3 regions of the Lacticaseibacillus boliensis genome follow, and region 1 is predicted to be linked to each of the others. Evidence: predicted binding sites of a transcription regulator. Region 1 holds the regulator's gene; each other region holds the start of a gene.
What was found. Region 1 encodes HrcA, which represses chaperone genes, less so after heat shock. Its sites were predicted from a motif close to TTAGCACTCNNNNNNNNNGAGTGCTAA; they were not measured.
Positions count from the first base shown of each region.

Region 2: ACYVRB_RS12280 (Hsp20/alpha crystallin family protein) is a predicted target of HrcA. The motif match lies at 4,876-4,902, and genes of this name have one in related genera.
Region 3: ACYVRB_RS01095 (ATP-dependent Clp protease ATP-binding subunit) is a predicted target of HrcA. The motif match lies at 7,222-7,248, and genes of this name have one in related genera.

Region 1 is NZ_BAAIHN010000001.1:67,800-77,954, forward strand. It holds gene dnaK (molecular chaperone DnaK) at 1-1,685, opposite strand, end outside; gene grpE (nucleotide exchange factor GrpE) at 1,784-2,374, opposite strand; gene hrcA (heat-inducible transcriptional repressor HrcA) at 2,391-3,437, opposite strand; gene hemW (radical SAM family heme chaperone HemW) at 3,575-4,720, opposite strand; gene ribF (riboflavin biosynthesis protein RibF) at 4,720-5,667, opposite strand; gene truB (tRNA pseudouridine(55) synthase TruB) at 5,658-6,575, opposite strand; gene rbfA (30S ribosome-binding factor RbfA) at 6,692-7,039, opposite strand; gene infB (translation initiation factor IF-2) at 7,113-9,830, opposite strand; gene ACYVRB_RS00360 (L7Ae/L30e/S12e/Gadd45 family ribosomal protein) at 9,852-10,154, opposite strand; gene rnpM (RNase P modulator RnpM) at 10,151-10,155, opposite strand, start outside.
Region 2 is NZ_BAAIHN010000038.1:4,390-14,544, reverse strand. It holds gene ACYVRB_RS12305 (helix-turn-helix transcriptional regulator) at 1-784, opposite strand, end outside; gene ACYVRB_RS12300 (hypothetical protein) at 836-1,489, opposite strand; gene ACYVRB_RS12295 (transposase) at 1,780-2,316, shown strand; gene ACYVRB_RS12290 (IS3 family transposase) at 2,313-3,176, shown strand; gene ACYVRB_RS12285 (Hsp20/alpha crystallin family protein) at 3,859-4,293, opposite strand; gene ACYVRB_RS12280 (Hsp20/alpha crystallin family protein) at 4,369-4,803, opposite strand; gene ACYVRB_RS12275 (iron-sulfur cluster biosynthesis family protein) at 4,984-5,370, opposite strand; gene ACYVRB_RS12270 (S1C family serine protease) at 5,915-7,279, opposite strand; gene ACYVRB_RS12265 (MBL fold metallo-hydrolase) at 8,036-8,833, opposite strand; gene ACYVRB_RS12260 (two-component system regulatory protein YycI) at 8,881-9,675, opposite strand; gene ACYVRB_RS12255 (YycH family regulatory protein) at 9,685-10,155, opposite strand, start outside.
Region 3 is NZ_BAAIHN010000001.1:223,254-233,408, forward strand. It holds gene purL (phosphoribosylformylglycinamidine synthase subunit PurL) at 1-1,383, opposite strand, end outside; gene purQ (phosphoribosylformylglycinamidine synthase subunit PurQ) at 1,370-2,053, opposite strand; gene purS (phosphoribosylformylglycinamidine synthase subunit PurS) at 2,050-2,301, opposite strand; gene purC (phosphoribosylaminoimidazolesuccinocarboxamide synthase) at 2,294-3,016, opposite strand; gene purK (5-(carboxyamino)imidazole ribonucleotide synthase) at 3,016-4,134, opposite strand; gene purE (5-(carboxyamino)imidazole ribonucleotide mutase) at 4,127-4,615, opposite strand; gene ptsP (phosphoenolpyruvate--protein phosphotransferase) at 4,844-6,565, opposite strand; gene ACYVRB_RS01085 (phosphocarrier protein HPr) at 6,565-6,831, opposite strand; gene ACYVRB_RS01090 (hypothetical protein) at 6,934-7,125, opposite strand; gene ACYVRB_RS01095 (ATP-dependent Clp protease ATP-binding subunit) at 7,347-9,545, shown strand; gene ACYVRB_RS01100 (DUF1827 family protein) at 9,703-9,999, shown strand; gene ACYVRB_RS01105 (MucBP domain-containing protein) at 10,019-10,155, shown strand, end outside.

The DNA.
Region 1 (10,155 bases):
TCGCGCTTGGTCTTCATGTCTTCGACGTTGTTTTCTTGTTGGGCCTTCTTCAAGGCTTCCTTAGCGTCTTCGGCCTTCTTGATCTCGTCGTCGGAAACCTTACCCTTCAAGTCCTTCAAGGTCTTGTCGGTTTGGAAAAGCAGTTGGTCGACGTCGTTCTTCAGATCGACTTCTTCCTTGCGCTTCTTATCGGCTTCTTCGTTTTCCTTGGCTTCTTTCATCATGCGATCGATTTCTTCGTCGGACAAACCGCTAGAACTCTTGATCGTGATGTTTTGCGACTTCCCGGTGCCCATATCCTTAGCGGAAACTTGGACGATACCGTTCTTATCGATGTCGAACTTAACTTCGATTTGCGGTACGCCACGAGGGGCAGCAGGAATGTCGGTCAGCTGGAAACGACCCAGCGTCTTGTTGTCAGCAGCCATTGGCCGTTCGCCTTGGAGCACGTGGATATCAACAGCAGGCTGGTTATCAGCGGCCGTCGAGAAGACTTGGCTCTTAGATGTCGGGATCGTGGTGTTGCGATCGATCAACTTGGTGAACACCCCACCCATGGTTTCGATCCCAAGGGAAAGCGGTGTAACATCGAGCAAAACGACATCCTTGACGTCACCGGAAATGACCCCACCTTGGATCGCCGCGCCAAGCGCAACGGCTTCATCAGGGTTGATGCTGTGGTCAGGTTCCTTGCCGGTCCAGTTCTTAACAGCTTCTTGAACGGCTGGGATCCGGGTGGAACCACCGTTTAAGATGACCTTATCAAGATCAGAGGCGGTCAAGCCAGCATCCTTCAACGCGTTGTCGACTGGGATCTTAGTCTTTTCGACCAAGTCTTCCGTCATCTGTTCAAACTGCGCCTTGGTCAAGGTGCGTTCCAAATGCAGCGGGCCGTTGGCACCGGCGGAAATGAATGGCAATGAGATCTGGGTGGAAGAAACGCCAGACAGGTCTTTCTTCGCCTTTTCAGCCGCGTCCTTCAGACGTTGCATGGCCATCTTGTCTTTAGATAAGTCAATGCCGTTTTCAGCCTTGAACTCGTCAACCAACCAGTTGATGATCTTGTCATCAAAGTCATCCCCACCAAGACGGGTATCACCGTTCGTGGAAAGCACTTCGAAAACGCCATCGCCAAGTTGCAAGATGGAAACATCGAAGGTCCCACCGCCAAGGTCGTAAACCAGAACCTTTTCATCGGCGTCGCCTTTATCAAGGCCGTAAGCCAAAGCAGAAGCCGTTGGTTCGTTGACAATCCGAGAAACATTCAAGCCAGCGATCTTGCCGGCATCCTTGGTCGCCTGACGCTGGGAGTCGTTGAAGTAGGCTGGCACGGTGATGACCGCGTCGGTAACTTCTTCACCCAAATAATCCTGAGCAAAATTCTTAATGTATTGCAGGATCTGAGCGGAGATTTCTTGTGGTGTGTAGGCCTTATCGCCCACCTTCACCGTGTAACCGGCTTCGCCCATGTGCCGCTTGATCGACACGATGGTATCTGGGTTAGTGATTGCCTGGCGCTTGGCCACTTCACCAACTTGAATTTCGCCGTCTTTGAACGCAACGACGGAAGGCGTGGTACGGTTGCCTTCTGGGTTGGTGATGATCTTCGGTTCGCCACCTTCGAGCACCGCAACAGCGGAGTTGGTGGTCCCTAAGTCGATCCCAATAACTTTACTCATTGTCATACCTTCTTCTAAATTTTTGATTAACTAATTTTAATTGCCATTGCCTGTCAGGCGCCGGCAAGTCCCTTACCAGAGTGAAACAAAGCGAATTCAGCTGGTTATGATGCCACAACCACCATCGCCGGACGCAACACGCGTTCCTTCATCTTATAGCCTTGCTGAAGGACCTGCACGATGCTGTCTTTAGGATGATCGTCGTCTGCCGGCACCGTCTGCACCGCCTGATGCAGTGTCGGATCAAACTTGCCGTCTGTCGGCACCTTCTCAACGTGGTTTTCTTTGAGGGCCGATTCGAGGTGGCTATAAACCATCTCGACCCCTTTTTTCAATGGATCCGCGTCATCGGTGCTGGCTTGCAAGGCCCGCTCAAGGTTGTCGAGTACAGGCAAAACAGCGGTGGCGAGCTTTTGCCCATCGTATTGCAAAAGCGTTGCGCGCTCTTTTTTGAAGCGGTTGTTCATGTTGCTGATTTCTGCAGCGGCGCGCAGATACTTGTCTTCAAAATCGTCGCGCTCTTGTTGGAGCTTCTTGACATCTACAGGTGCTTCTTTGACCTGCTCGTCGAGATCGGCCTTCATTTCAGCCTCGATCTCTTCTTTCAACGAAGGTTCCGCTTTTTTTTCAGCATCCTTTTCAGGTTGCTGCTTGGGTTCCTCATTGGTTTCAGGTTTTTGCTTTTCGTCTGCCATAAGCGACCTCCTTTTATTATTGATCAAAATGTGAATAGTAATCGGTCAGCCGCTTGGCTAACTCTTCACGAAAGGCGTCGAGCAAGCCGATCATCTTCGAATACGGCATCTGTGTCGGCCCCAGTAACGCAATCATCCCGGTGCCGTGATCGCCAACTGAATAACTGGCGGTGATCAAGCTGAGATCATCGAGGACATCAGGTGTCAGCTCTTGGCCGAGGCGGACGCGAACGCCACTGGAATCTGACACCGGCCCGATGAGTTGATTGATATCACTGGAATCATCATCAAACAGCGAGAAGATCTGCTTGACGCGGCGCACATCAGAATCATCAAGATAATCCATCAGATTCAACCGCCCGCCAACATAAAAGCGCTCGGCCGCGGCCTGTTTCAACACGTTGCCGAAGATATCCAAGAACCCATCCGGGCTGGTCATATACTTGTACAGCAATGATGGGACATCGCCTTGCAACTTCTTAGCGACCTGATTCAGTGGTAACCCGACCAGCTGATCGTTCACGATCCGGATCGCCTTTTCCACTTCATCGGAATCGATCTCACCGGGAAGGGTAAACAGCTGGTTGACCACATTCCCATTATTGGTCACCAGGATCGCCATCACCTGATGGTTTCCCAGCGGCACCAGCCGAAAACCGGTCAGCCGCAGGTTAGACACTTCAGGCCCGAGTGTGATCGCCGTGTAATTCGTCAGGTTGGATAAGATCCGTGCTGACTGCGCGACGATTTCGTCAATCTTATAAAAATGTCCGCCGAAGCCTTGCTGAATCGCAGCAATCTCGGCAGGTTCCGCTTGTGCCGGCTCGACTAAGTTGTCCAAGTAATACCGGTAGCCTTTGGTCGAGGGCACACGCCCAGAACTACTGTGAGTCTTGGTAATCAGTCCTGCTTCTTCCAGGGCCGCCATGTCATTTCGGATCGTCGCCGAGCTGACATGGATCGGTAGTTCCGCCATCAAGGTTTTGGAACCGACCGGCTGACCGGTTTCGGTGAAGGAGCGGATAATCTCTTTCAAGACGAGCAGTTGGCGTTTTGTCAACATATTGCCACCCTCTTCTTAGCACTAACAACAGATGAGTGCTAACACAATTACTATACTAGCAACGCGTATTAGCATAGTCAACCCCTAGAGTGCTAAAATCTACGGCTATCGGCGTAAAATCAGCCTTCAGCCCTAGATTAGACCAACGGATTGTCTAATAAAAATTGTTGAAAGACTTCGTTACCTAAAAACATCCCTTTGTTCGTCAAAACCAAACGATCGCCGTCTGCGACCATCAATCCTTGTTCGCACAAGTCTTCGACTAGATCACCATAGACGTCTTCGACCCGCATCTGATACCGCTGGTAAAAACGCTGGCGGCTGACGCCAGCACGGGTGCGCAAGCCCAGAAACATTTCCTCTTCGATCTGCTCTTCAAGCGGTACCAGGTGGTGTTCGATCACCGGCACCTTGTGGTCGTGAAGCGGTGCGAGGTATTGCTGGATCGGGCCAAAGTTGTGGTAACGATCCCGCCCGACATAACCGAACGCGCCAGCACCGAAGCCAAAATAGTGGTCATTTTGCCAGTACAACAAGTTGTGTTGGCACTCAAACCCTGGCTTGGCGAAGTTGGCGATTTCGTATTGCTCGCGACCATGGGTGTGCATCAAGTCGATCGCGTCTTGGTACATGTCGGCTTCAACATCTTGCGTCGGTAAGGCCAGCTTGCCTTTGCGCATCAGGTTATAAAAAATCGTCTTGCGCTCTAAAATCAGTGAATACGTGGAATAATGCGGCAAGTCCAGCGCCAATGCGGCCTGTAAACTGTGTAAAAAGTTTTCCCGGCTCTGCCCCGGCAAACGAAAGATGAGATCGATCGACAGGTTCTCAAAGCCCACTTTCCGGGCGTTGGCGATTGCCGTGTACACGTCAGCGACCCGGTGGATGCGCCCGATCTTTTTGAGAATGGCGTCATCGAAGCTTTGCACCCCGATCGACAGGCGGTTGACGCCGTTGGCCTTCAAGACCTTTAACTTTTCCAGATCCTGCAAGTCGTTGGGATTGGCCTCAAACGTGAACTCCCCGTGGTCAAAATGGAGTGCCGAACGGATGCCCTGACAGAGTTGGTCAAGTTGGTGCGGCGTCAACGTGGTCGGGGTGCCACCGCCGACATACACCGTTTCAATACGTTCGTTTGGGTGGCTTGCCATCACCATCTTCATTTCTCGCAACAACATCGCCACATAATCGTCAACTGGCTGGCCTTCGATGAAAACTTTGTTGAAATCGCAATAGTAACAGATGTGCTCACAAAACGGAATGTGCACGTAAGCCCCTGCCATCAAGACACTTCCTTTTTCAGATACGCCAAGCTGTGCTCACGGTCGGCTTGCAGCTGGGTGATCAACCCTTCAGCACCGGCAAACTTGATCTCGCCACGCAGATAATGGCACCATTGAACGACCACCTGTTCGCCATAAATATCAGCATCAAAATCAAACAGATTGATCTCCAAGGTGACGTCGCGTCCGGCCCCAAAAGTGACGTTACGGCCGACAGACGCCATGCCGCCAAACCATCGGCCGTTGACCTGCATCCGCACCGTGTAGATCCCAATGCCAGGCAACCGTTCTGCGTTCGGCGTATTGATGTTAGCCGTCGGGAACCCCAGCGTGCGCCCGCGCGCCTCGCCGTGAACCACGACCCCAGTCGTTTGGTACTGATAGCCTAACAGTTGGTTAGCCCGATCGACATCCCCTGCATCCAGTGCTTCGCGAATGTGCGTCGAGGAGATTTTTTCCCCATCTTGGCGGTGTGCCGGCACAGTAATAATCTCAAAACGCCCCTGCGCGTAATCAGGGAGCGTGGTCATGTTGGCAATCGCCTTTTTGCCATAAGTATAGTCAAAGCCGGCAACAACGACTTGGGCGTTCAATCCAACAAGATATTGGTCAACGAACGCTTGGGGTTGCAGCCCGGCAAACTCAGGCGTGAAATGGACAAAATACAGCAGATCAACGCCTAGGCTAGCCATCAAGGCTTCTTTGCGTGGCCGCGGCGACAGATACTTCACGGATTCGGCAGGCACGCCTTGATAAATCACTGCCGGGTGCACGTCAAACGTCATGACCGCCAGCGGCGAGTGCTTGGCGATCGCGATTTGCTTGGCGCGCGTGATCACCGCCTGATGGCCACGATGGACGCCATCAAAAAAGCCGAGGGCCAAGACGATCGGTGACTGCGGGCGCAATTCGTCTGTTAATGGGGGTTGAATATCGATCACTTGCATGCGTTAAAACTTCCTTCGTTTGCGAGATACATCACGTCTGGCCGGTACAGATCACCATCTTGGCGATACACCGCCTTAAGCAGCCCGTGATAGGTCAATCCGAGCCGTGGTTGGCTCGCGTCCAGCTTCAAGAAGCGGCCGTGGTTCAACCGCTCCCACTGGTCGTCATCAAGCGCCAAAAGCGGTAAGTCACCATAAGCAAACTCGATCGGCCGCAATTTTTCTGCGACTGCGGCCGGCGCCGTGTCAGGCGTCAGGGGCCGCAGATCCAAGGTCTCATCGAGCGTGAACCCACCGCTGGCGATCCGCGTCAGCTGACTCATCACCGCCGGTACCCCGAGCAGATGCCCGACTGCCACTGCCAGCGTCCGGATATAGGTGCCTTTGCTGACGCGAACCGAGAATTTGAACCGCTGCTCGCCGCGGACGGCATCAAAGCTGCCCGCATCGGTGCGCGTAAACGCATAAACCGTCGCTTGCCGTTTTGGACGCGTCACCGTTTCGCCGGCACGCGCATATTCATAAAGTTTGCGTCCGTTGACCTTCACCGCGGAATACATCGGCGGAATCTGGGTGATCTCACCGGTCAGCGTCGCCAACGCCTGGTCGATCTGGGCCGTGGTGAACGGCTGCGGCAACACAACACGCTCGACTTCTGCGCCGTCGAGGTCTTCGGTTTCGGTAGCAAATCCTAACGTGACTTCACCCGTGTAGGTCTTACCTGCCGCCATTAACGCTGGCACCGCCTTGGTGGCGGCACCTAGCGCGATCGGCAAGACCCCATCAACGCTGGGGTCAAGCGTACCGGAGTGCCCGATTTTTTTCATATGAAGCAGTCGGCGTAACTGAGCGACCACGTCGTGACTCGTGACACCAACAGGTTTATATACTGGCAAAATGCCGTCCATGGGATCAATCCTTTCACACATAACTCATTCCATTATACGCGTAACGCCCTGCAAAAGGCCACCGCCAGATTACCCGCGAGGCCACGCAAAAAGCCGCCAAAGTGGCGGCTTTCATGTTACTGCTTACGCTTCATTTCAGCGAGCAACTGGTCGATCCGGGCACCATACTGCACGGATTGGTCTTGCTCAAAATGAATCTCCGGCGTCTTGTACAACTTGATGCGTTGGCCGACTTCCCTGCGGATCAAACCAGTCGCCTTGTCCAAGCCGGTCTGTGCTTCAGCGATTTTCTTTGGATCATCCGAAAGAATGCTGAAATACACAGTCGCCTCTTGGAGGTCGCCGGTAAGATTGATCCCAGTGATCGTCACACCTTGCACCCGCGGATCGTTGACATCTTTCAACAAAATGTCGTCGATCTCACGCTGGATCTGGGTTTCTACCCGTCCAATACGATGTTTCATTGTGATTCTCCTTGTTGTGGCATATCACCCCTGACGAGGTGATATGGGGCAAACGTTGACGTCAAGCGATACGTTACTTAACTGGAACTTCTTCCATCTGGTAAGCTTCGATCTGATCGTCGACCTTGACGTCGTTGTAACCTTCGATCGTCATCCCAAACTCGAAGCCAGAACGGACTTCTTTCACGTCATCCTTAAAGCGACGCAGGGAACCCAGTTCGCCTTCGTAGATCACGATGCCATCACGGATCAAGCGGACCTTAGAGTCGCGGTTGATGAAGCCAGTATCGACGTAACCGCCAATAACCGTCCCGACCTTCGAAACAGAAATGGTTTCACGCACAGTGATCTGCCCGGTAATCTTTTCTTCGTAGGTTGGTTCCAGCATCCCTTTCATCGCGGATTCGATCTCTTCGATCGCCTTGTAGATGACAGAGTGCAGACGGATATCAACATCATCAGTGTCGGCTTGCGCCTTGGCTTGTGGTGTTGGCCGGACATTGAACCCGATAATGATGGCGTTAGAAGCAGACGCCAAGGTCACATCAGATTCGTTGATCGCCCCAACGGCTTGGTGAATAATGTTGACACGAACACCTTCAACATCGATCTTCTTCAAGCTGCTTGCGATGGCTTCAACAGACCCTTGCACATCGGCCTTGATGATGACGTCAACTTCTTTGAGTTGGCCTTCCTTCATCGTCTCGAACAAGTTGTCGAGGGTGACGTGGGTCGTCTGTTGACGTTCCTTGTCTAATGCGCGCTTGGCACGTTCTTCACCGGCGGCACGGGCAGTCTTTTCATCGTCAAAGACAACGAAGCGATCTGCTGATTGTGGCACGTCGTTGAGCCCAGTGATTTCGACTGGCATGGAAGGCAAAGCTTCCTTGACCCGACGACCGCGGTCGTTGGTCATGCTCCGGATCCGCCCATAGGTGTTGCCGACAACGACAGGATCGCCGATGCGCAACGTCCCTTGTTGAACCAAGACGGTGGAAACAGGCCCGCGGCCTTTGTCCAGACGTGATTCGATCACAGTCCCGACGGCCTTTTGGTCTGGGTTGGCCTTGAGTTCCAGAACGTCGGCTTCCAGTAAGATCATTTCGAGCAATTCGTCGATGTTCTTACCAAACTTCGCAGAGATTTCCACGAAGATGGTGTCGCCACCCCAGCTTTCAGGAATCAGCTGATATTCTGAAAGTTGTTCCATGACGTGGTTCGGGTTAGCACCTGGCTTATCGATCTTGTTGACCGCCACGATGATCGGTGCGTTGGCCGCACGCGCGTGGTTGATTGCTTCAACCGTCTGTGGCATCACACCATCATCGGCCGCAACAACCAGCACGATGATATCGGTGATATCAGCACCACGCGCACGCATGTTGGTGAACGCCGCGTGCCCTGGGGTATCCAAGAAGGTGATGACCCGATCATTCAAACGCGTTTGATAAGCGCCGATGTGCTGCGTGATCCCGCCGGCTTCGCCTTCGGTGACATGCGTATGACGCAACTTGTCCAGCAGGGTCGTCTTACCATGATCAACGTGTCCCATGATAGTGACCACTGGTGGCCGCGAAACCAGGTTATCCGTGCTTGAGGTCTCTTCTTCAAAGACCTTATCCAAGTCGGTGATATCCTCTTCGACCTTCTCTTGCGCTTCGATGCCGTAATCAGTCGCGATCAGCTCGATGGTGTCTTTATCAAGGCTTTGGTTTTGGTTGACCATCACACCCAGCATGAAGAGCTTCTTGATGATCTCGGCCGGTTCGCGATGCAAGATCTTACCCAGGTCTTGCGCGTTCATGCCGACCGTGTAAACCAAAGTCTCTGGTAACGGCCGATCTTTACGCTGTGGCAACGGCTTCTTCGGGGCACTCTGCTGCTGGCGCTTCTTGTTCTTTCGGTTGCGACGGTTGTTACGCCCGTTGCCGTAACCATTGTTGTAGCCCCCGCGGTTGTTGCCGTAGGTGTTACGACCGCCACGGCCGTTGCCATGGCTATTGTTGTTGCTTTGCGGTGCAGATTCAAAATGATTCCGCGCTGGCCGCGGCGCAGACGTCGATGCTTGAGCGGCTGGCTTGGCCGCTGCCGGACGTTGGCTTTGTGGGCGTTGATTATTTTGATGCTGTGTCGGCTGGCTGGTTTGCCGTTGTGCCGGTTGTGCCGGTGCCGCTGGCTTGGCCTTGGCAGCCTCTGCAGCTTGACGCTTGGCCTCTTTGGCCGCTTGTTGTTGCTTCAGTTGCTGGATGAACTTCTCGTCGTTACCCGCAACAGGACGTGGCTGGCTGTTAGCAGCCGTTGCACGTCCAGCACGTGGCATCGGACCAGTCGCAGCACGCTGTTGACGATTGTCGCGGTTATTGCGAGGATTGCGGTTATTGCTGCGATCATTGTTACGCGGGTTGCCGTTATGATTGCGTTGTTGGGTGCCAGGGCGCTGGTTACCTTGGCCGGACTGTGTCGCGTGTGGCCGGCGAATCGCCGACTTGGCGATCAACGTTTTGCCATCTTTCGTCTTTGTCGTCGCATGATGCGGGCCTGGTGCCGCCTGCTTAGGGGCATCGACGGTTGCTTCTGGCTTGGCCGCTGGCTTGGTGGTAGGCGCTGGCTTTTCAGCAGCAGGCTTAGCCGCTGCCGGCTTCAAGGCCTGGCGTACCTTATTTTCTTGTTCAGGCTCCATGGTTGACATGTGCCCTTTGAATTCGATCCCTTGTTTTGCAGCAGCATCGATCACTGCTTTTGATGGGACATTCATTTCTTTAGCAAATTCATAGACTCGTTTTTTGCCCATTTCTTCACGCTCCCTGTTAATTTAGGTGAGCAGCTTTATCAGCTTCTTAGCGAAACCTTGATCGATCACGGCGATTGCCGTGCGCGGAACCCCGATTGCTTGGGCAATATCCACTTTGGACATCACTTTCAGTATGGGAACTTCATAAAAGCTACTTTTATCAGTAAACTGCTTGATCGTGTTGGCGCTGGCATCGGTGGCAACAAGGACAAGGCGGGCGCTACCATCACGGATGGCGCCTAACACAAAGCCTTCTCCCAGTGTCAACTTACCTGCTCGCCGCGCTAACCCCAAGAGGTTAGCCGCTTGTTGTTGTGGCGTCATT
Region 2 (10,155 bases), on a different contig from region 1:
GATAGCGGCGATAATCAAACTCGACATCGATGGCTTCGCCACTGCTCATCAGGTAAGCATGCTTGCGGAAGTCGGCCAAATCAAATTTTTGCGGTGGCATCAGATGCTTGTTTGCACGGGTATGGTAGATCTTACCGAAGCGATCCAGCCGATAGACCGCAAAATGATCTTTTTCTCCGCGCACCTTGCCGTGTTCGTACATCGCACAATAAAAATTGCCGTGGTCATAAAACAAGCAATCTGGAAAGCCCAGGTGCGAATGCATCGCATTGTTCATGGACGTCTCCCGGGTCGAGCGGTAATCAAACGTAACGGTCATTTTATTGGCGATGGCACCGCTGAGCTCCCGAAAAATCTGAATGATATCAACGTGGTCATTGTGAGAATACTCGGCGACATTGGCCGCACCCAAGGTCGCTTTTACCTCCTTGCGGCGAGCTGGTGACAATAGACTGAGCAGCGTGGCGAGAAGCGCGTCTTTTTCAGACTTGCGAAAACTCCCGCTGGCCAGTAGGATGTGGGCGATCATCACCAGATGTACGACATCGATCCGCGCTTCTAACTGGTATTTTGCATTTGTTGGCTTTAGATCCATCCCGTTTTCGTTAGCGACTTGACCGATGATTCCCATGTCGCGGAAAAAGGTCCGAGGCGTAATTTGGTAGCGCCGCGTAATATCGGCCTTTTCCAACTGGCCGCCTTGCATTAAGGCAATCATTTCATTCAAGAGGCGTACCATGTGCTCGTCGCCGCGCGTAGATGTTTCCTCTTTATTCAGAACCATCACGTCCTCCTTTGATCGTCGTCAACTCCAACCAAACAGCCAATCGCGACGTTACTTGCGCGAGCGCACCGCAAAGATGCGAGCCACGGGTCGTCCTTCCTCGTTTTCGGTGAATAAGACGTCCACTGGAAAATCACCTCGAGTTTGCATTTCATCCACCCAGCCCAAATAATCATCGGGCAGCACCCAGAAAAACGGTTCAGGCCCTGCCGCAACAGTAATGCCGGGATACCATTGGCCGGTTCCCGCATCGACACACAGCCGGGCATCGAGCAAACGAAACTCTCGCTGGGCGATGTCATCGTGGAGATCAACACAGCGGTTATCATATTTATCGAGTTGCTGATCAGCACCAAAGGCGTCAATTTCATAATGCGCATTGCCAACCAGCTGGGTCGTGTTAGGCAGGCTTTGGGCATCTTCGTCCACATCCTTGCTAACTAATGTACAAGCTCGACGAACCAGCTCGAATGCGGCAACGGTGTCCATAAACGAAATGATATCGGAATCAGTTGCAGGATGGCGAGTCAACGCCTGAAACAACCGGACTTGGAATTCTTCCTGCCTGGTGTGATCCGTCACGAGGCTGATCGCTTGGTCGGGGTCTTCCGTCGGCACCAGACCGAAGCTGCCGGCATCGTACTGGTAACCTGAGATGAATTTGCCACTGTTGTTTTCAATCAACCAAACACGTTGTAATGTCATTGCAGTCAGCCTCCTGATTTCGTTTCCTCAACAATCAATACACGTATTATAAGGCCGCATAGTGACAAAATATGTCACTATATTGGCAGAATTCCATGTTCAGCATTGATCAAATATAAATTTTTGGCTAAAGCAGAGAACAAGACAAAATTAGAGTTCACGAAATAATCACGATTATTACAGAGATGTACGAGCATAGGCAACGCATTTGCGTAGAAAGACCCTGCCAAGCAAAATGAAGTGCCCTACAATTGTTAGACAAGAAGTCTAATGATTGTGGGGCTTTTCTTATGACCAAATATAGTAGCAAATTTAAGATTGAAGTTGTTTCTGCATACCTGAAAGGCGGTATTGGCTACGATAAACTCTGTGTCCGTTTTGAAATTCCTTCAACGAAAACAATTCGGACTTGGGTTACTCAAGCACAGGCGCATGGAATTGGTTCCTTGGCGGTTAAGAGAACTAAGACTAAATACTCGCAAGCCTTCAAGATTACCGTGTTAGAGTATGTGCATACACATAAAACAAGTGAAGCACGGACTGCCGCTCATTTCGGCATTTCTCCTGGGCTAGTGAACTCATGGAATCACATTGTTCGAGAACAAGGAGTTGTCGGTCTTCGTGCTAAACGTGCAGGGGGACCATCTATGGGCAAGCACAAGAAGATCAAGTCAATCAAACGGCTTGAACCAACGCAAGAGGAAAAGTACAAACAAGAGATTTTGGAACTCAAAAGCAAACTACATAAAGCTGAAATGGACCGTGATATTTTAAAAGTACTCGCGACCCTAACGAAGAATTCGTCGAAACACTCTCCACGAAAGTGAAGGCAGGTATCATTACTTCGTTAAGGTCACAATACGATTTCAAAGCGCTGCTTAAAGCGCTCAATTTGCCGCGGGCAACGTACTATGACCGCCTTAAGCGGAATCAAAGAGAAGATAAATACACTGGTGTTAAGGCATTCATCAAGGCCTGTTACTACGGCTCTGAAGAAACATACGGGTATCGTCGCATCCATGATGAAGCAGCTAAGCATGGTTTTCACTATGCCGAAGAATCGTTTCGCCGGTTAATGAGTGATATGGGCTTGAAAGTTACAGTTTACTCTACGCGTACTTCTAAGTATCACTCTTATAAGGGCCGAGTTGGCAAGGTGGCGTCTAACATCTTGAACCAGCAGTTTGACGCTAAACAGCCACTTACTGTATTTCATACCGATGTGACTCAGGTCCGACTCTACAATGGTGAATGGGGCTATATCTCTTCGATTACGGATGAAGCTAGTCGTGAAGTCGTCGCCGCTATCGTTAGTTCTTCTCCAAATAAAGCATTGATTCACGCAACACTCGACGAATTGCAAGATCATCTCAAAGATGGTCTTAAACCCATCCTGCACTCAGATCAAGGCTGGCAATATCAAATGCCAGATTACCAGCAACGCCTAAAGGCTATGAATATTACTCAGAGTATGTCGCGTAAAGGTAACTGTCATGATAATGCACCGATTGAAAGCTTCTTCAGCCTCTTGAAGCGGGAGTGCTTGAATCGATATCAGATTAATAGCCTCACAGATCTACGTAAATTAGTGAATAGTTACGTTGACTGGTTCAACAATGTCAGAATCTCAAGAAACAAAAATGACCTGACCCCGGTTGAATACCGGGAGCAAGCCAAAGTTGCTTAATTCAAAATCTAAATTGTCTAACTTTTCTGTTGCACTTCAAAATCGCAAAGTTTACGATTTACTCGGCAGGGTCCTTCTACACTATGATAAGAACGCTTTATGTCTCAGCCACTAACCAGCAGGATGAAAAAAACGCCATCACTGGCGTCGTTCATGGATGCAACCTAATACAAATTAGGGGCGCAACTCATATGTATTTGTGCTAGAATAACTGGGTAGATGTCTCCCAAGCCATTTACAAGTTACTCAGAATAACTCCCAAGGTTCTGAGCCTCACTCGTCCACAGACGCCCCCAAGCCGTCTGCGGACTTTTTTTACCTCTTAGTCCTGAATTCCCAAGTGTCCCGTTCTAGGATAGAAAAAGCCCGCATGACAGCAGGCCAACAGCCTCTGCATACGGGTCGTCCTGAATGATCCCCAAGATCCGTTCAGGTGAGCGTTACGATTCAGTTCTTAAGATTACATTTAGTATATCTCGAGATTGTCGAAATTACAACGTTATATAAATAAAAATATAAATATAATTTTCCTAAAAATGTCTACAAGCGTCATCAAGACGCCAACAGCCCTGCACCGTTTCATCGCGGTGCAGGGCTGTTGGCGTTACCGAGCTAGAACCGATTAGGGCTCAGCTCGTTGGGTTAGGACATGGATAGGAGGCATTTTACAGTCAGTCAAAAGCTAGTCAATATTGATCTGGTGTGAGCTTTGTTGGGTCTCTGTCAGCTTCGGCAGGGTCACGGTCAAAACGCCATCGGTATAAGCGGCCTTGATTGCCTTGTCATCGACGTTTGGCAACCGATAGCTGCGGCTCATCGCGCCATAACTACGCTCGCTCATCAACGTGTTGCCTTCCTTATCTTGATGGTCATTGTAGGAAGCCTTCTTCACGCTGACGCTCAAAATATTGTCTTGGTAGTTCAACTTGATGTTGTCCTTGTTGATGCCAGGCACATCGATCTTGGCGACATAATCCTTATCGTTTTCGGTGATATCAGTCTTCAAAACCTGGCTGGAACTTGCCGTTGGCATGAAATTGTCGAAGAACCGACGCCCCAAGTTGTCGAAGAACGGATCCTCTAACCAGTCATCGCGACGCATCATTTCGTTAGCCATACAACAGACTCCCTTTCTATATCGTGATATTTTAATTGACATTATTTTAGGAGGCATTTTGCAGTCATTCAAAAGCTAGTCAATGTTGATTTGGTGTGGACTTTGTTGAGTCTCGGTCAGCTTTGGCAGGGTCACGGTCAGCACGCCATCGGTATAAGCGGCCTTGATCGCCTGATCATCGACGTTAGGCAGCCGATAGCTGCGGCTCATCGCGCCATAACTACGCTCGCTCATCAACGTGTTGCCTTCCTTATCTTGATGGTCATTGTAGGAAGCCTTCTTCACGCTGACGCTCAAAATATTGTCTTGGTAGTTCAACTTGATGTTGTCCTTGTTGATGCCAGGCACATCGATCTTGGCGATATAATCCTTGTCGTTTTCGGTGATATCAGTCTTCAACACCTGACTGGAACTTGCCGCTGGCATGAAATTGTCGAAGAACCGACGCCCCAAGTTATCGAAGAACGGATCCTCTAACCAGTCATCGCGACGCATCATTTCATTAGCCATACAACAGACTCCCTTTCTTTATTGCGGTGGTTGATCACCGCTCCTTGTTTACATAATATATAGTACTCACTTTTAGCACTCTAGTCAATAGAGTGCTAAAAGTTTTTTGAATTTGGCCAAAAAAAATCAGCGCCACGCGACCCCGTAAGGTTTCGTGGCGCTGACGCCTTGTGTATTTGGTTAGCAGATCTTGTCGCCGATGGCTTGTTGGACTTCTGCAGTCAGCGGTGTTGGCCGGTTGACCATCACTGCCCCGTCAAGGATCCCGGAATCATCGCGCAACACCAATGTGGCTTGTTGATAATCCAGCACTAAGCCGTTGCCGAGATACATCAGCTCCAAGTCGCCTGTGGTCAACGGCACCCCGGCATCGTTATCCACCTTGATCGCATAATCGGAATCTTCAGCATCGGTCAAGACCAGCTGGTACTTATTGCCGATCGCACAGGTGCCGCCGAGCTGTGAGTACTTGCTAGAGCCGTCGTCTAATGCTAAGAATACCCGGTCTTCTGGCGCCATCTTAGCTTGCAGATAAGTCAATGCTTCTGGCTTGATCGTGATTTTCATGCGATATCCTCCTAATTGATTGTGCGCAACTTATTAACTAACTATAGTATAGTAAATTCAGGCGCGCATGTCAATGTTTTCCCCACTGTGCACACGACGCACAACTCATCCCCAAAGTTTATCCACACCGCGGCGGCCACGCCCCCATTATCTGGTAGTGAGGTGCGAGGTTGACACCAGATACTCTGCCAGAAAAAATCAAGACAATAATTTTTTACCGGCACTTATCAACAACCTTCAAAAATTAAAAATCCTTCATTGGAAGCGGCGTATCCCTTGCACCCCAACGGACACACAGATGTTCGCCTGTACAATAATTTTTTTATCCACAGGTTGTGCACATCCTGGGGAAAAATCCACGCACACCCGTTCAACCTAGTTATGAACACTATCCACAGAGTTATCCACAGGCACCGTTAGGAGTTATTCCCACCTCATATCCACACTTGACAAGTTTTGCACGCTCTTTCCCTTTTAATCAAAAAAAACGTCTTTGCCACGCAACCGCAAAAGTGGTCGCGTGGCAAAGACGCTTAATAGCCTATTAGTTACTGCTGCTGTTGCTGTCAGTCGAAGAAGACAGCGAGTCAGTGGTTTGCGTCAACTTCACGTTAGTCGTCTTCTTGGTCCCTTCATGGTAATAGGTGACCTTGACGGTATCGTTGACAGCGTGCTTGTACAGCGCCGTCCGCAGATCAGCGACGCCGGTGACCTTGTCGTCGCCGATTCCGACGATCACATCATATTGCGACATGCCGGCCGCCTTGGCAACACTGCCGCTGGTGAAGCCGGCGACGACCGCCCCGCCAGTGACAGACGTTGGCAGCTTCAAGACAGATTTTTGCTGGCTAGCTGTGACACTGGAGAGATCGCGGATCTCAACGCCAAGTGCAGGACGGACGACCTTCCCGTTAGTGACCAGCTGGTTGATGATCGAAACGACTTCGTTACTTGGAATGGCAAAGCCCATCCCTTCGATCGTGGCCGAATCGGAACTAGAGCTCGACGATCCGGACAACTTCATCGAGTTGATCCCGATCACTTGCCCAGAAAGGTTGATCAGCGGACCACCGGAGTTTCCGGAGTTGATCGCGGCATCGGTTTGGATAACCGTTTCCTGCCCAGTTGCTTGGCCGGTGTCTTCGTCGGTGACGTCGACCGTCCGCGAGGTGGCACTGACAATCCCTTGGGTGACGGAAGTGGCATATTGCGAGCCCAGTGGCGATCCGATCGCCAAGACGGTCTGGCCGGCTTGTAGCTTGCTAGAATCGCCAAACGACGCCACGCTGGATACTTTGTCTGCGGAGATGGACAAGACGGCCAGATCAGTGGTCTCGTCGGTCCCGACCTTCTTGGCGGTGAGCTTGGTGCCATCGCTCAAGATGACTTCCAGCGCGTCGGAGCCGGACACCACGTGATTGTTCGTCACGATATACGCCTTGCCATCTTTCTTCTGATAGATGACCCCGGAACCTTCACTATACTCTTGCAGATCAGAGCTCGAGGAATTGTTGTTTGATGAATTCGAATTACCATCACCGGCGTTCGAATCACCGTTGCCAAAAATCTGATTGAATTCATCTAAGCCACTAGAGGTACTTTGCGCCTTTTGCAGGTTCACGACAGAGACCACGGCGTTTTTGACCTTGGCCGTGGCGGTCGTGCTGGCACTGGTTTCTTTGACTGAGACGTTAGACACCTGGGTCGTGCCCGACTTCTGGGTGCTGGAGACGACACCGAGGTCTTGGCTTGCGCTGGACTTCAGCCCCCAATAAGCGGCCCCGCCACCGACGCCGCCACCGATGATTGCCGCCACCACGGCGACCACCGCGGTTTGCTTGATGCTATTATGCTTTTTCGGTGTGTTTCCCGGATCCTTTTCCTGGAAATTATGAGATTGATTGTCCATGATGCTCTCCTCCCTCAAGTACGATCTTTGTTCATGGTTTAATCTTACAAAGCGGATTTGATGATTTTATGAAGTTTATACGCAGAAGTCCGGAAACGTTACCGCCTTGATTAGATAGCAATATAGGTCCGGACAGGGCGCGCTACGACAGGAGATGGCTGGAACCGGTGCGAGGCGCTCAGAAGCTAACTCAGGCGTTGCCTGAGTGGATCTTCCTCGACGCCTTTGTTGTAAGCGGCAAGCCGCTAACAACAACGCCGCGCCTGAGCCATCTCCCGTCTCCACGCACCCCGTCCTCACATTTACGTCCTAAGGCAACCATCCAGGTGTGGGTAAAAGCGACTCCAAGTCAGATTGACCTGCTTCTGTCACTTTCGCCCACATCCTAGACTCAGCGTACTACCGGATATTTACGACTAACCAGGATGTCGGCCTTCGGGAGGCAGTGGGATAGCGGCGCGGAGGCGGAAATGGCGGTATGCCGTGATAACGCCAACGCCTGTGAGACAGCGTAGCTGGCTTACCGGTGTTGGCGTCGGCAATTTTGGAGACGCGAAGCGGCTTCAAAATTAGTCGTAAGACTGCGAAGCAGACTGAAGACGGCCGCACAGCATACTGCCATTTCTGCCGCAGCAAAGCTATCCCACTGCCTCCCGGAGGCCACCAAGCACTGAAGGTATAAAAAACGGCGGCACCACGAACGGGCCGTCGTTAATCTAATTATGGAAGTGATGCCTGCATGCTGTCAACTTTTCGCTATGCCCCAACGGTAAACATCGGGTCTGCGATGGCGGGATCGGTATCGTAGACATCAAAGTCACGCCCGACGCCTAAACCTTGCTCCTGCAACATGCCCGCCACGGTGATGTGGGCGAGCGACTTGACGTTGTTGTGCGGTGACAGATGGCCGAGATACACGCGCTTGGTACGCGGGCCGATCACATCCATGATTGCGTTGGCACCATCTTCGTTGGACAAATGTCCGGTGTCACTCAAGATGCGCTGCTTCAGCGGCCACGGGTAAGGGCCCATGCGTAACATCTCGACGTCGTGGTTGCATTCCATCACATACGCATCCGCATCTCTGATCGTGCCTTCGACGGCATCGGACACATATCCGGTATCCGTCAAGATGGCGAAGGCCTTGTCATCGTGGTGTAGCTGATAAAATTGCGCCTGGGCGGCATCATGCGACACGGCGAAGCTTTCGATATCCAAGTCTCCGAGACTCATGGTCGTGCCCGGTTCGAAGACCCGGACCTGATCTGCCGGCAGCTTGCCGATCGTCTGCGGCAGAGCCTCCAGCGTCAGCTGGTTGGCGTACAAGGTGATGTTGGGATACCGCCGCGTCAAGACGCCGACACCTTTTGAATGGTCTGTATGTTCATGGGTCAAAAACAGACTGTCCACATCAGACAAATCGCGCCCGATGCTTTGCATCAGCGCCTGCAGTTTCTTCCCAGAAAAGCCGGCATCGACTAACACCTTATGTTGCGGCGTTTCGATGAACGTCGCGTTGCCTGAACTTGAACTTGCTAACACACTGACCCGCATTCCAAAATCTTCTGTCAATGACTTATGATCCTTTCTAGCCTGACGGTCTACTCTTCGTTGGTCCGATCTTTCACCACCGTTTTGGTGATGGCGTTGAGTTTCTTGATCGTCACGCTTTTACTACCTTGATTCTGGACCCCGACAAACCACGTCGGGACATATACTGTACTGCCTTTGGTGTCCAATAGATAATTATACGCGAGTTCGACCCATTTGACAGAGGCACCGTTGGCCAGTTCGTTATCTTTATACAAAGCAACGACCGCGTCTCTGGCCGAAGTCAGCTTGACATCGCTTTTGAGCACCGACATCTTGGAGATATACGTCTGGGTGTAGCTGATCATTTTGTTATCGTTGATCATGAAGGTGAGCTGGGCGCGCTTGTCGTAGATCTTATGCCCTTGGATCTGCTGGCAGAAAACATACTTATTGGTGCTCGACAGGCTTTCGCTGTACCGATAGTGACTACCAAACTGCACATGTGTCGGGTCTTGCAGCCACTTGGTCAGCGTCTGCACCCTATTTTTCTTGAACGTCAGCGGTGTGTGCAAGACCGAGCTTAGCCGATTGTTGTCAAAACTCAACGTCTGGCCTTCCAGCTGATTGCGGTTGTCCACAAGCACAGTGTTAGCTTGGGACGCGAGATATCCCCCGGTTGGCGTCCTAGTCGCCAGCTTCGGTAACTTGATCTGGTCGCGTTGAATATCCGCGACGATCTCGCTGGTCGTCGATTCGCTGACGGCCTGATCGATCTGTTGGCTTTGGTAGAAACTGATGCCCAAGAAGATGTTCACCGCAAAGAAGACGAGCAAGAAGATCCATTCGATCCGTTTAAAATCCATATGCCCCTCCTATTCCTGCGTCTGCTTATCCGCATCAGGCCCTTGCCAGCTGGTATAGCGGCGATAGTGGCCGTTGATCTCGACGAAATACGTTGGCGTCAGGTTCACGACTTGCGAGTTCTCCTTTTGCTTCTGCCACTCATAGCCCAACACCACATCTTCGATCGCATCGTCGTGGTAGCCCACGGCCCGCAGATGTTGCCACACCGTCTCGGAGCTTGGCAAGCTGGTTTTGGCCTGGTTCGTCGGGATCGGTACCGTCAGATTATTCATTGAAAAGAACATCTGTTGGCCGCTGCTGGTGGTTGCGACTGTCACCCGGCCATAATAGTCCGGATTGAAAACCGGTAACCCTTGGGCAAACGAGCGGTAGGTCACCTTGCGGCTGGCCTTGTTGTAGTGTGAATACCGCATCGCGTTCAACCCCAACAAGTCGAGCTTACCAAGTGCTGAATACGACTTGGTCAGGTTAGTGGCGAG
Region 3 (10,155 bases), 160 kb from region 1:
GGCGGTCATCGCCAAGGCGCGGTGGGTGCCGCGCACCCGGATGACGCCAGCATCTCCGCCTGGCGCGATCACGGTGTTGGTTTGCACCTGGGCGTCGTAGCGTTTGAACAAGTGCCGCTTGGACGCGATGTTAGGCAGCGCCAGCAAGGCTTTCAAGGTCGCGGTCGCGTCGGTAATTTCGGGAACAAAATCCGCCGCTGGATGCGCGAGTCGCTCTGGTTGCTTTGGTTCGGTGGTGTATGTGGGTACGTCGTCGGTCAACAAGCTCACCGGAATGTCGCAGACAACTTCGCCGTGGTGGGTCAGCCGGTACTGATGCCCTGCCGTTACCCGGCCACAAACCACCGCGTCGAGTTCGTATTCTGCAAACAGATCGAGGATCTCTTGTTCATGTCCTGCACGCACGCACAACAGCATGCGTTCCTGCGACTCGCTGAGCATGATCTCAAAAGGCGTCATGCCGGGTTCGCGTTGCGGGATCAAGTCCAGATCCATGGTCATGCCAAAACCGGCTTTGCTGGCCATTTCGGCGGAACTGGATACCAGCCCGGCGGCACCCATGTCTTGGATGCCGACCAAGATGTCTTGGTGTTCGCGGGTGACTTCCAGACAAGCGTCGGTCAGCAGTTTTTCCATGAACGGATCGCCGACCTGCACGGCCGAGCGGTCCGCGTCTTCGTCATTAGAGAACTGCGCCGAAGCAAAGCTGGCGCCGTTGATGCCGTCGCGGCCGGTTTTGGCCCCGACGTAGATGATCGCGTTGTCGACCCCGGCCGCCTTGCCGCGCTGGATGTCTTTTTCGTCCATGATGCCGACGCACATCGCGTTGACCAGCGGGTTTTGTTGATAAGATGCATCAAACTGGATCTCGCCACCCACCGTCGGGATCCCGATGGCGTTACCGTAACCGCCGATGCCGGCGACGACTTGGTCGATCAGGTTCTTGTTGTGCGCGTCAAACGTCGTGCCAAACGCCAGCGAATCCAGGCTGGCCACAGGCTTGGCCCCGATGGAGAAAATGTCACGGATAATGCCGCCGACGCCGGTCGCGGCGCCTTCATAAGGTTCCACGGCGCTAGGATGGTTGTGGGATTCTGCCTTGAACACCACAGCTTTGCCTTCACCGATCGCGATGACGCCAGCGCCTTCGCCGGGACCCATCAAGACGCGGTCATTTTTCGTCCAAAACTGCTTCAAGATTGGCTTGGAATACTTGTATGAACAGTGTTCGCTCCACATGCCTGATTGCAAGCCGACTTCGGTGTAGTTAGGCAAGCGCCCGAGACGCTGGGTGAACAGGTCGTACTCGGCTTCGGTCAGGCCCAATTGCAGGTACGGTTTTTGATCACGGATCTGTTCTGGCGTCGGTTCAGTTTGTAACATGCGCGGCTCCTTTCGTGGCTTCGATCAGACTCTCAAAGACGCCCAGGCCATCGACCCCACCGAGCAAGGCCTCCACGGCACGCTCAGGATGAGGCATCATCCCCAACACGTTACCGCGGGCGTTAGTCAGCCCAGCGATGTCGTTACAGCTGCCGTTGGGATTGTCGGCGTAGCGGAACACCACCTGCTGGTTGGCTTCAATGGTCGCAAGCGTCTCGGGATCAGCGTAGTAATTGCCTTCCCCATGCGCAATCGGCAACGAGATGTTTTGCCCTGCGGCATATTGGTTGGAAAAAGCGGTCTGGTTGTTGACCACGACCAACGGTTCTGGCTCGCAGATGAACTCCAGGCTAGTATTCCACTGCAACGCCCCGGGCAACAGTCCCGCTTCCGTCAAGATCTGAAAACCGTTACAGATGCCCAGCACATACCCGCCATTGTCCGCGAAGCGCTTAAGCGCCGCCATCACCGGCGCAAACTTGGCGATGGCGCCGCTTCTGAGATAGTCACCGTAAGAAAAGCCGCCTGGCACTAACACCAGGTCGTAGCCATCAAGCGTGGTGGCCGTGGCCTTGACCAGCGTCGCGTCTTGGCCAGCAATTTGGCCGACTGCCCACAACAGGTCTTCATCACAATTAGAACCGGGAAAACTCAATACGGCAGCTTTCATGCGCTGACCTCCTCTAAGGTGAAGCGGTAAGCCTCCATGTTGACATTGGCCAGCATCTGGTCGCACAAGTCGTCGACTTGCTTGGAGACGCTATCGTGATCGCCTTCCAACAAGACTTCAAAATACTTGCCAACGGTAACGTCTTTGACGTTGTCTTGGCCAAGGCGGCTCAAGGTGTTTTTGATGACTTCAGCTTTGGGGTCGAGAACACTCGGCTTGTAGTTGACGAAGATCTTGGCTTTATACATGTTGGACTCCTTTTTGTAGGCGGGCGAGGACATCAGCGTAGACATCTGTCAGCGGCGCAAGGTCTTTGCGGAAAACGTCTTTATCCAGCGAGTCGCCGGTGGTTTGATCGACCAAGCGCATGTTGTCAGGGGACAGCTCATCGGCAAGCACTAGGGTCCCATCGCTGAGCCGGCCAAATTCGAGCTTGAAGTCGACCAGGTCGATACCGATCTGATCGAAGCGTTGCTTGAGATAGCGGTTGACCTGATCGGACAAGTCGTGGATCGCCTTGATCGTGGCTTTGTCGACATAACCCAAGGCGATGGCTTGCTCGTCGTTGATGAACGGGTCGTCTAGCGCATCGCTTTTATAGAAGAATTCGTGCACGGCCGGCACCAAAGGACGTAAGTGTTCAACTTGGAACTTGCGCTCGAAACTTCCGGAAGCAAAGTTGCGCACCACCGCTTCCAGCGGGATCATGGCACACTTTTTGACCAGCATGGTCGTGTCGCCAATGGTCTTGATATAATGCGTCGGCAGGCCTGTTTGGTTGAGCTCTTCAAACAACTTGGTGGAGATCTGGCGGTTCAACACGCCTTTGCCTTGGATCTGCACCTTTTTCTTCCCGTTCAAGGCCGTGGCCTGGTCCATATACTCGACCCACAAGACGTCAGGATCGTCTGTGGCATACATCTGCTTGGCCTTACCGGTATACAACAACGCTGTCTTTTCCACTACTTGTCGCCCTCCAATTGAACTTCTTGTAACATGTCATCAACATCCATTCCCGTCACGGTCAAGTGCCCCATCTTGCGTCCAGGGCGGATCTCGGCTTTGCCGTAATCATGAAAATGCCACTGCGGATGGTTGCGCCACGCCGCCTTGGCACGCGTGAGGTTATCGCCTAGCAAGTTACGCATCACCGCCGGCATCTGGAGCTTGATCTCAGGAATCGGCAACCCGCAGATGCTCAAGATATGGGCGTCGAACTGCGAAAAGTTGCACGCTTCGATCGAATAATGTCCGGAATTGTGCGGCCGCGGTGCCAGCTCGTTGACGTAGATGCGATCCAGGGTTTCAAACAACTCGATGCCGAGCACCCCGCGCAGGTGCAAAGCCTCTGCAATCGTCGTCGCCAGCTCATCGATCTGTTGCTGCAACGCCGGCGCCAATTCTGGGGCCGGGGCGATCGTCGTGTGTAAGATGTGGTGTTGATGACGATTTTCGACCACCGGGAACACGCGCACCACATCGTTGCCGTCTTGGGTCACCATCACCGAGAGCTCTCGAGAAAAACTCAGGCGCTGTTCGAGGATACATGGGGCTTTGGCGGCTAACGCAGCTGCCGCCGGTAAGTCGGCTTCGCTGTTCACGTCTTGTTGACCGTGGCCGTCATAGCCGCCGGTGATGGTTTTTAAGATCGCCGGATAGCCGACGCTGGCAATCGCTTCTGACAGTGCCGAAGCGTCTGGGACGCTGGCAAAGTTAGCCGTGGCGACGCCGTGATCGCGCAGGAACGTTTTTTCCGTGATTCGCTGGCGCGTGATTGCCAACAGCTCGGTGCCTTGCGGAAGTGCCGCGTAGGCTTTAGCGGCGTTCAAGGCGTCGAGATCGACGTTTTCGAACTCGTAGGTCAACACGTCGCTGCGCTTGGCTAATGTCATCAGCGCCTGGGTATCCGCGTATTCGCTTTGGATCTGAAAGTCTGCCACCTGGGCCGCCGGTGCGTTTGGTGTCGGGTCTAAGACGCCAACGGTATAGCCCATCTGCTTGGCGCTTTGGGCAAGCATTCGGCCGAGTTGACCGCCGCCGACGATTCCGATCGTTGCTGGTGGCAAGATTGGCTTAGTCATCGAGCAAGGCCTCGCTTTCTTCCGCTTTCTTCGTTTGCGCGGTGCGGAACGCGGTCAGCCGATCCGCCACTTCCGGCTGGGAAACCGCCAAGATGCTGGCAGCAAACAACGCCGCGTTCGTGGCGCCGGCCTCACCGATCGCCATGGTCCCCACCGGCACACCGCCTGGCATTTGCACGATCGACAAGAGTGAATCGACGCCGTTTAATGTTCGGGTTTTAACCGGAACCCCGATCACCGGAACGGTCGTGTTCGCTGCCAACATCCCCGGCAAGTGGGCTGCGCCGCCTGCCCCTGCGATGATCACGTCCACACCGTGCGCCCGCGCGTTCTTGGCAAAAGCCGCCAACGCATCAGGCATGCGATGTGCCGATATCACGTGCTTTTCATAAGGAATCGCCAACGCTTCTAGCTGCTTGGCCACAAGCTTCATCGTCGGCCAGTCAGAACTTGATCCCATCACGATTGCCACTGTCAAAATCGTCACCCGCTTTCTTAAGTTAAGTTGAGTCTAGCACGGGATATTCGGAAAAACAAGGCTATTTACGCACGAAAGTTTGTACAATTATCGTTATTGTTCGGATTTACGAACGTTCGGCAAAACTAGGCCGGTTTATTTGTGCCCCTGTCGCGACTTCAACGGGGATCGTTCGGTTCTGACGACATAAAAAAACCGCCTACGCATTCACGTAGACGGTTCAATGTTGAATTACTTGGTGAATTCTTCAACCAACTTCTTGTTGTCATCGTTGGTGACAGATTCGTTGATCGCTTTGTCGGCCAAGGTCTTCATGTCTTCGGTGGACAGCTTCTTCATGAGGCTGCGGACCTTCAAGACACTAGTTGCGGACATGGAGTATTCATCCAAGCCCATCCCCAGTAAGAGTGGCACCATGATCGGGTCGCCAGCGGCTTCCCCACACATGCCAGCCCACTTGCCTTCTGCGTGCGCAGAATCGATGACGTGCTTAACCAAGCGCAGGATCGATGGGTTGTATGGCTGATAGAGGTAAGAGACATGCTCGTTACCACGATCGGCGGCCATGGTGTATTGGATTAAATCGTTGGTCCCGATGGAGAAGAAGTCAACGTGCTTGGCGAATTGATCGGCCAAGACAGCGGCGGCTGGGATTTCCATCATCATGCCGAGTTCGATGTCGTCGGAGACTTTGACCCCGTCGGCAACGAGCTTGTCTTTTTCTTCCAGAAAAATGGCCTTAGCGGCTTCAAATTCTGGAACGGTAGCGATCATCGGGAACATGATGCCCAACTTACCGTATGCGGATGCCCGCAGCAAGGCGCGCAACTGGGTACGGAAGATGTCATCACGATCCAAAGAGATCCGAATCGCCCGGTAACCCAAGAATGGGTTCTGTTCTTCTGGTAATGGCAAGTAAGGCAGATGCTTGTCGCCGCCGATATCCATCGTGCGGACAACGACCTGCTTATCACCCATGGTTTCCAAGACTTGCTTGTAGGCTTCGAACTGGTCGTCTTCGGTCGGCAGTTCCGCAGAGTCCATGTATAAGAACTCGGAACGGTACAAACCGATCGCTTCAGCCCCGTTGTCGACCACACCAGTGAGATCCTTCGGGGTCCCAATGTTGGCAGCGATGGTGAAGTGCTTGCCATCAGCAGTCATGGTCTTTGCAGTCTTCAGGGTCGCCCATTCGGCCTTTTGCTTGGCATAGTCGCTGGCTTCTTGTTCAGAGGCCTTGACCTGTTCAGGCGTTGGGTCGATGGTGATCTCACCGGTCAAGCCATCAACGGTGACGAGTTGGCCTTCCGTGATATCATCGGTCACCGATTGGGCACCGACAACAGCAGGAATTTCCAACGAGCGTGCCATGATTGCGGAGTGTGCCGTGCGGCCGCCGATATCGGTGACAAACGCCTTGACGTACTTCTTGTTCAACTGAGCGGTGTCAGATGGGGTCAAGTCGTGGGCAACCACGATGACTTCTGAGTCGATCAGCGCAGGATTAGGCAACGCGCGGCCTAACAAGTGTGCAAGCACTCGCTGGGAAACGTCGCGAACATCAGCCGCACGTTCTTGCATGTACGGGTTATCGACCATACCTTCAAACATCGCGATAAACGTGTCAGACACGTTCTTCAGCGCTGCTTCGGCATTGATCGCTTCGTCTTTGATTTTGCTTTCTATTGCACCAGTAAATTCCGGATCTGCCAGAATCATCATATGCGCGTCGAAGACTTGTGCTTCTTCTTCGCCCAGAGATTCCGCCGCCTTGTCACGGATCAGCTTCAATTCGCTGTTACTCTGCTCTAGCGCAGAATGCAGACGCTGAACCTCAGCGTCTGCATCTTTAATAGAAGTCTGATTGAATGACAAGTCAGGTTGCACCAGCATGTAGGCTTTCGCGGTTGCGATGCCATCACTAGCGGCGATCCCCTTGAGTTGCTTTGTCATTAGTCAGAGAGGCCTTCCTTCTTCATCGTTTCTTCGATGGCTGCAATTGCGTCGGCTTCGTCGGCGCCTTCTGCGGTAATGGTAACATCGGCACCCTGGCCAACACCCAAGGACATAACGCCCATGATGGACTTCAAGTTAACGCTCTTGCCCTTGTATTCCAAGTTAATGTCAGAGTTAAACTTGCTGGCAGCTTGTACCAAGAGGGTTGCCGGACGGGCGTGGATCCCTGTTTCTGCAATAACATTAAATTCGCGTTTTTCCATGAGTAATCTGCTCCTTCGTCATTTAAAAAAATTTTTGCCGAATAGAATGGACACATTCTATCTCCTGTAAACCTTACCATTATTCCGTTGTCTCGACAAGTTTTAATTGCTTGCCAAGGGGTGGTAATGGTAAATAATCTTGCCTTCACGCTGGGCTGTCCCGACAATCTCTTTACGTGCAGGATAATTGGTCCAGGCGGTGCGGAAAGCGTTGAACGTGCTGGGATCGATGGCGATCTGGTCAATCTCGCCTGCGCGCAGCTGATCCATCAGCTGTGTGTAGTCTGGTGTCAATTAGTTGCCCCCTTCCGTCTTACAGGTTTACCATAGCATTAAGGAGGCGATACGGCAACCACAAAACCATATATAGCAAGGGTCTAACTGACTTTTTTAGCACTCTCTGCATTAGAGTGCTTGCATTTTCAAAATACCCGTGTATACTGAGCTTTGGTCAGTGAAGGTCAAATCCGACGCAAGGCATGTTTTACCTTGCGTGATAGAAAGGTAGTGACAAAATGCTGTGTGAAAACTGTCATCAAAATCCCGCGACGATTCATTTGTACACGAGTGTTAATGGGACGAAACAAGAGATCAACTTGTGCCAAAATTGCTACCAACAATTAAAGCAACAAGCAGGAGGCAGTATGCAACCAACCAATGCAAACGATCCATTCGGCTTCAACAGCCTTGATGATATCTTCAAGGCGATGAGCTCAGGCATGGACCAAAGTTCTCAAAATGCGCAGCAAACCCCGCCTACCCAAGCCGGGCGCGGCGGTGGCGGCGGTGGTAACCGAGGCAACCAAAACAGTGTCTTGGGCCAGTTCGGGGTCAACCTGACAAACAAAGCCAAAAACGGTGAGATCGACCCAGTCATCGGTCGCGACGGCGAAATCGCCCGCGTGATCGAAATCCTCAACCGCCGGACCAAGAATAATCCGGTCTTGATCGGTGAAGCCGGGGTCGGCAAGACCGCGGTCGTTGAAGGTCTGGCTTTGAAGATCGCCAATGGTGATGTGCCGGTCAAGCTTCAAGACCGCCAAGTCATTCAACTTGATGTCGTTTCCTTGGTGCAAGGCACCGGGATCCGCGGTCAGTTCGAACAACGGATGCAACAGCTGTTGAACGAACTCAAGCAAAACGACAACGTCATCTTATTCATTGATGAAATCCATGAAATCGTTGGCGCCGGCAACGCTGAAGGTGGCATGGACGCCGGCAACGTGTTGAAGCCGGCGTTGGCTCGTGGCGAACTGCAACTCGTCGGTGCCACCACCAACAATGAATATCGCCAAATCGAAAAAGACGCCGCCTTGGCTCGTCGTCTTCAGCCCGTCACCGTTGACGAGCCGAGCCCAGAAGAGACCATCGAGATCTTGCACGGCATCCAAAAGCGTTATGAAGACTTCCATCACGTCAAGTACACTGAAGGCGCGATCCAAGCCGCGGTCAACTTATCCAACCGCTACATCCAAGACCGTTACCTCCCCGACAAGGCGATCGATTTGTTGGATGAATCAGGCTCCAAGAAGAACCTGACCATCCAAGTGGTCGATCCCAAAGCCTTGAAGGCGAAGATCGACGATGCGGAAAAGCAAAAGCAAGCCGCCCTTAAACAAGAAGATTATGAAAAAGCCGCCTTCTACCGCGACCAGGTCAACAAGCTCGAAAAGATGCAAGAAGACCAAGCCAAGGTGGAAGACGAAGACACGCCAACGGTCACCGAAAAAGACATGGAACAGATCGTCGAACAAAAGACGAATATTCCGGTCGGTGAGCTGAAGAAGCAAGAGCAACAACAGCTTAAGACGCTGGCACCAGACCTTAAGGCACACGTCATCGGCCAAGACAACGCGGTCGATAAAGTGGCGCGTTCGATCCGGCGCAACCGGGTCGGCTTCAACAAGTCTGGCCGACCGATCGGTAGCTTCTTGTTCGTTGGCCCTACCGGCGTCGGGAAGACCGAGCTGGCTAAGCAACTCGCCAAAGAGCTGTTTGGTTCTGAAGAAGCGATGATCCGCTTTGATATGTCGGAGTACATGGAGAAGTTCTCCGTGTCTAAGCTCATCGGTTCACCTCCGGGCTATGTTGGCTATGAAGAAGCTGGCCAGCTCACCGAAAAGGTCCGCCGCAACCCTTACAGCCTGATCTTGTTGGACGAAGTGGAAAAAGCGCATCCTGACGTCATGAACATGTTCTTGCAGATCCTCGACGACGGTCGTTTGACCGACAGTCAAGGCCGCACTGTTTCCTTCAAGGACACGATCATCATCATGACTTCCAATGCCGGTTCTACCGATGCAGAAGCCAACGTCGGCTTTGGCGCCAGCCTGAACGGCACCACCCACTCCGTTCTCAACCAGCTGGGTAACTACTTCAAGCCGGAATTTTTGAATCGGTTCGATGACATCGTTGAGTTCAAGTCCTTGAGCAAAGACGATCTGTTGAAGATCGTCAGCTTGATGATCGATGACACGAATGCCAACATTCACGACCAAGGCCTGACGATTCACGTCACTGACCCAGTCAAGGAGAAGCTGGTCGAATTAGGTTACGATCCTGCCATGGGGGCACGGCCGCTGCGCCGGGTCATCCAAGAGCAGATAGAAGACCGTGTCGCTGACTTCTATCTCGACCATCCGTCCGCAACCGCGCTGGAAGCGCGCATTGCCAACGGTGAGATCGCGATCACCGAAAAAGCCGCTAACGCGTGATTCTGTCATAGATTTACCGAAAATGTCCTGTCTCGATTCGAGGCGGGACATTTTTGGCGCTTGTCGGGGCTATGCCTAGCAGTTTGAGGCTGGGTAACCTATAATGAAAGCAGAACCAATCATATTCCTTGTCTATAAGCGAAAGGACGTGTGTACAATGAGGCTGATCGATATCACCAACAGCTATCCGCACCTCGTCGCGCAGCAGTTAGCGCATACGGATGCACAATTCGTTAAGGTCTATTCGTTGGGCAACACCACCGTGATCTACACGCAAGCGGCGACCCATGATGAACTTCTCTTCACCAACGAAGCCCGCAATATTCAAGACGCCGAGTTGCGCTTCACCTTAGACAAGCTTTATCACGTCGACCTCGCAGATGTGACCGTTGTCCGCGGCGACAAGCTCGCCGAGATCAGTCTGCATTCTCGCCAACGCGTGAACGAATCCTGATGTCTTTTTGGAGTTGCCTATGAGTTTGATCTCTTTGATCCGTTCTTGGTTGCAACCGCGATCAGCGGCCAAACCGACACCGACGAATCACCACCAGCCGCGCCGACCAAAACCGGCGCCATCACCCAAAGATCCCCAACCGACCCCGCCATTGCC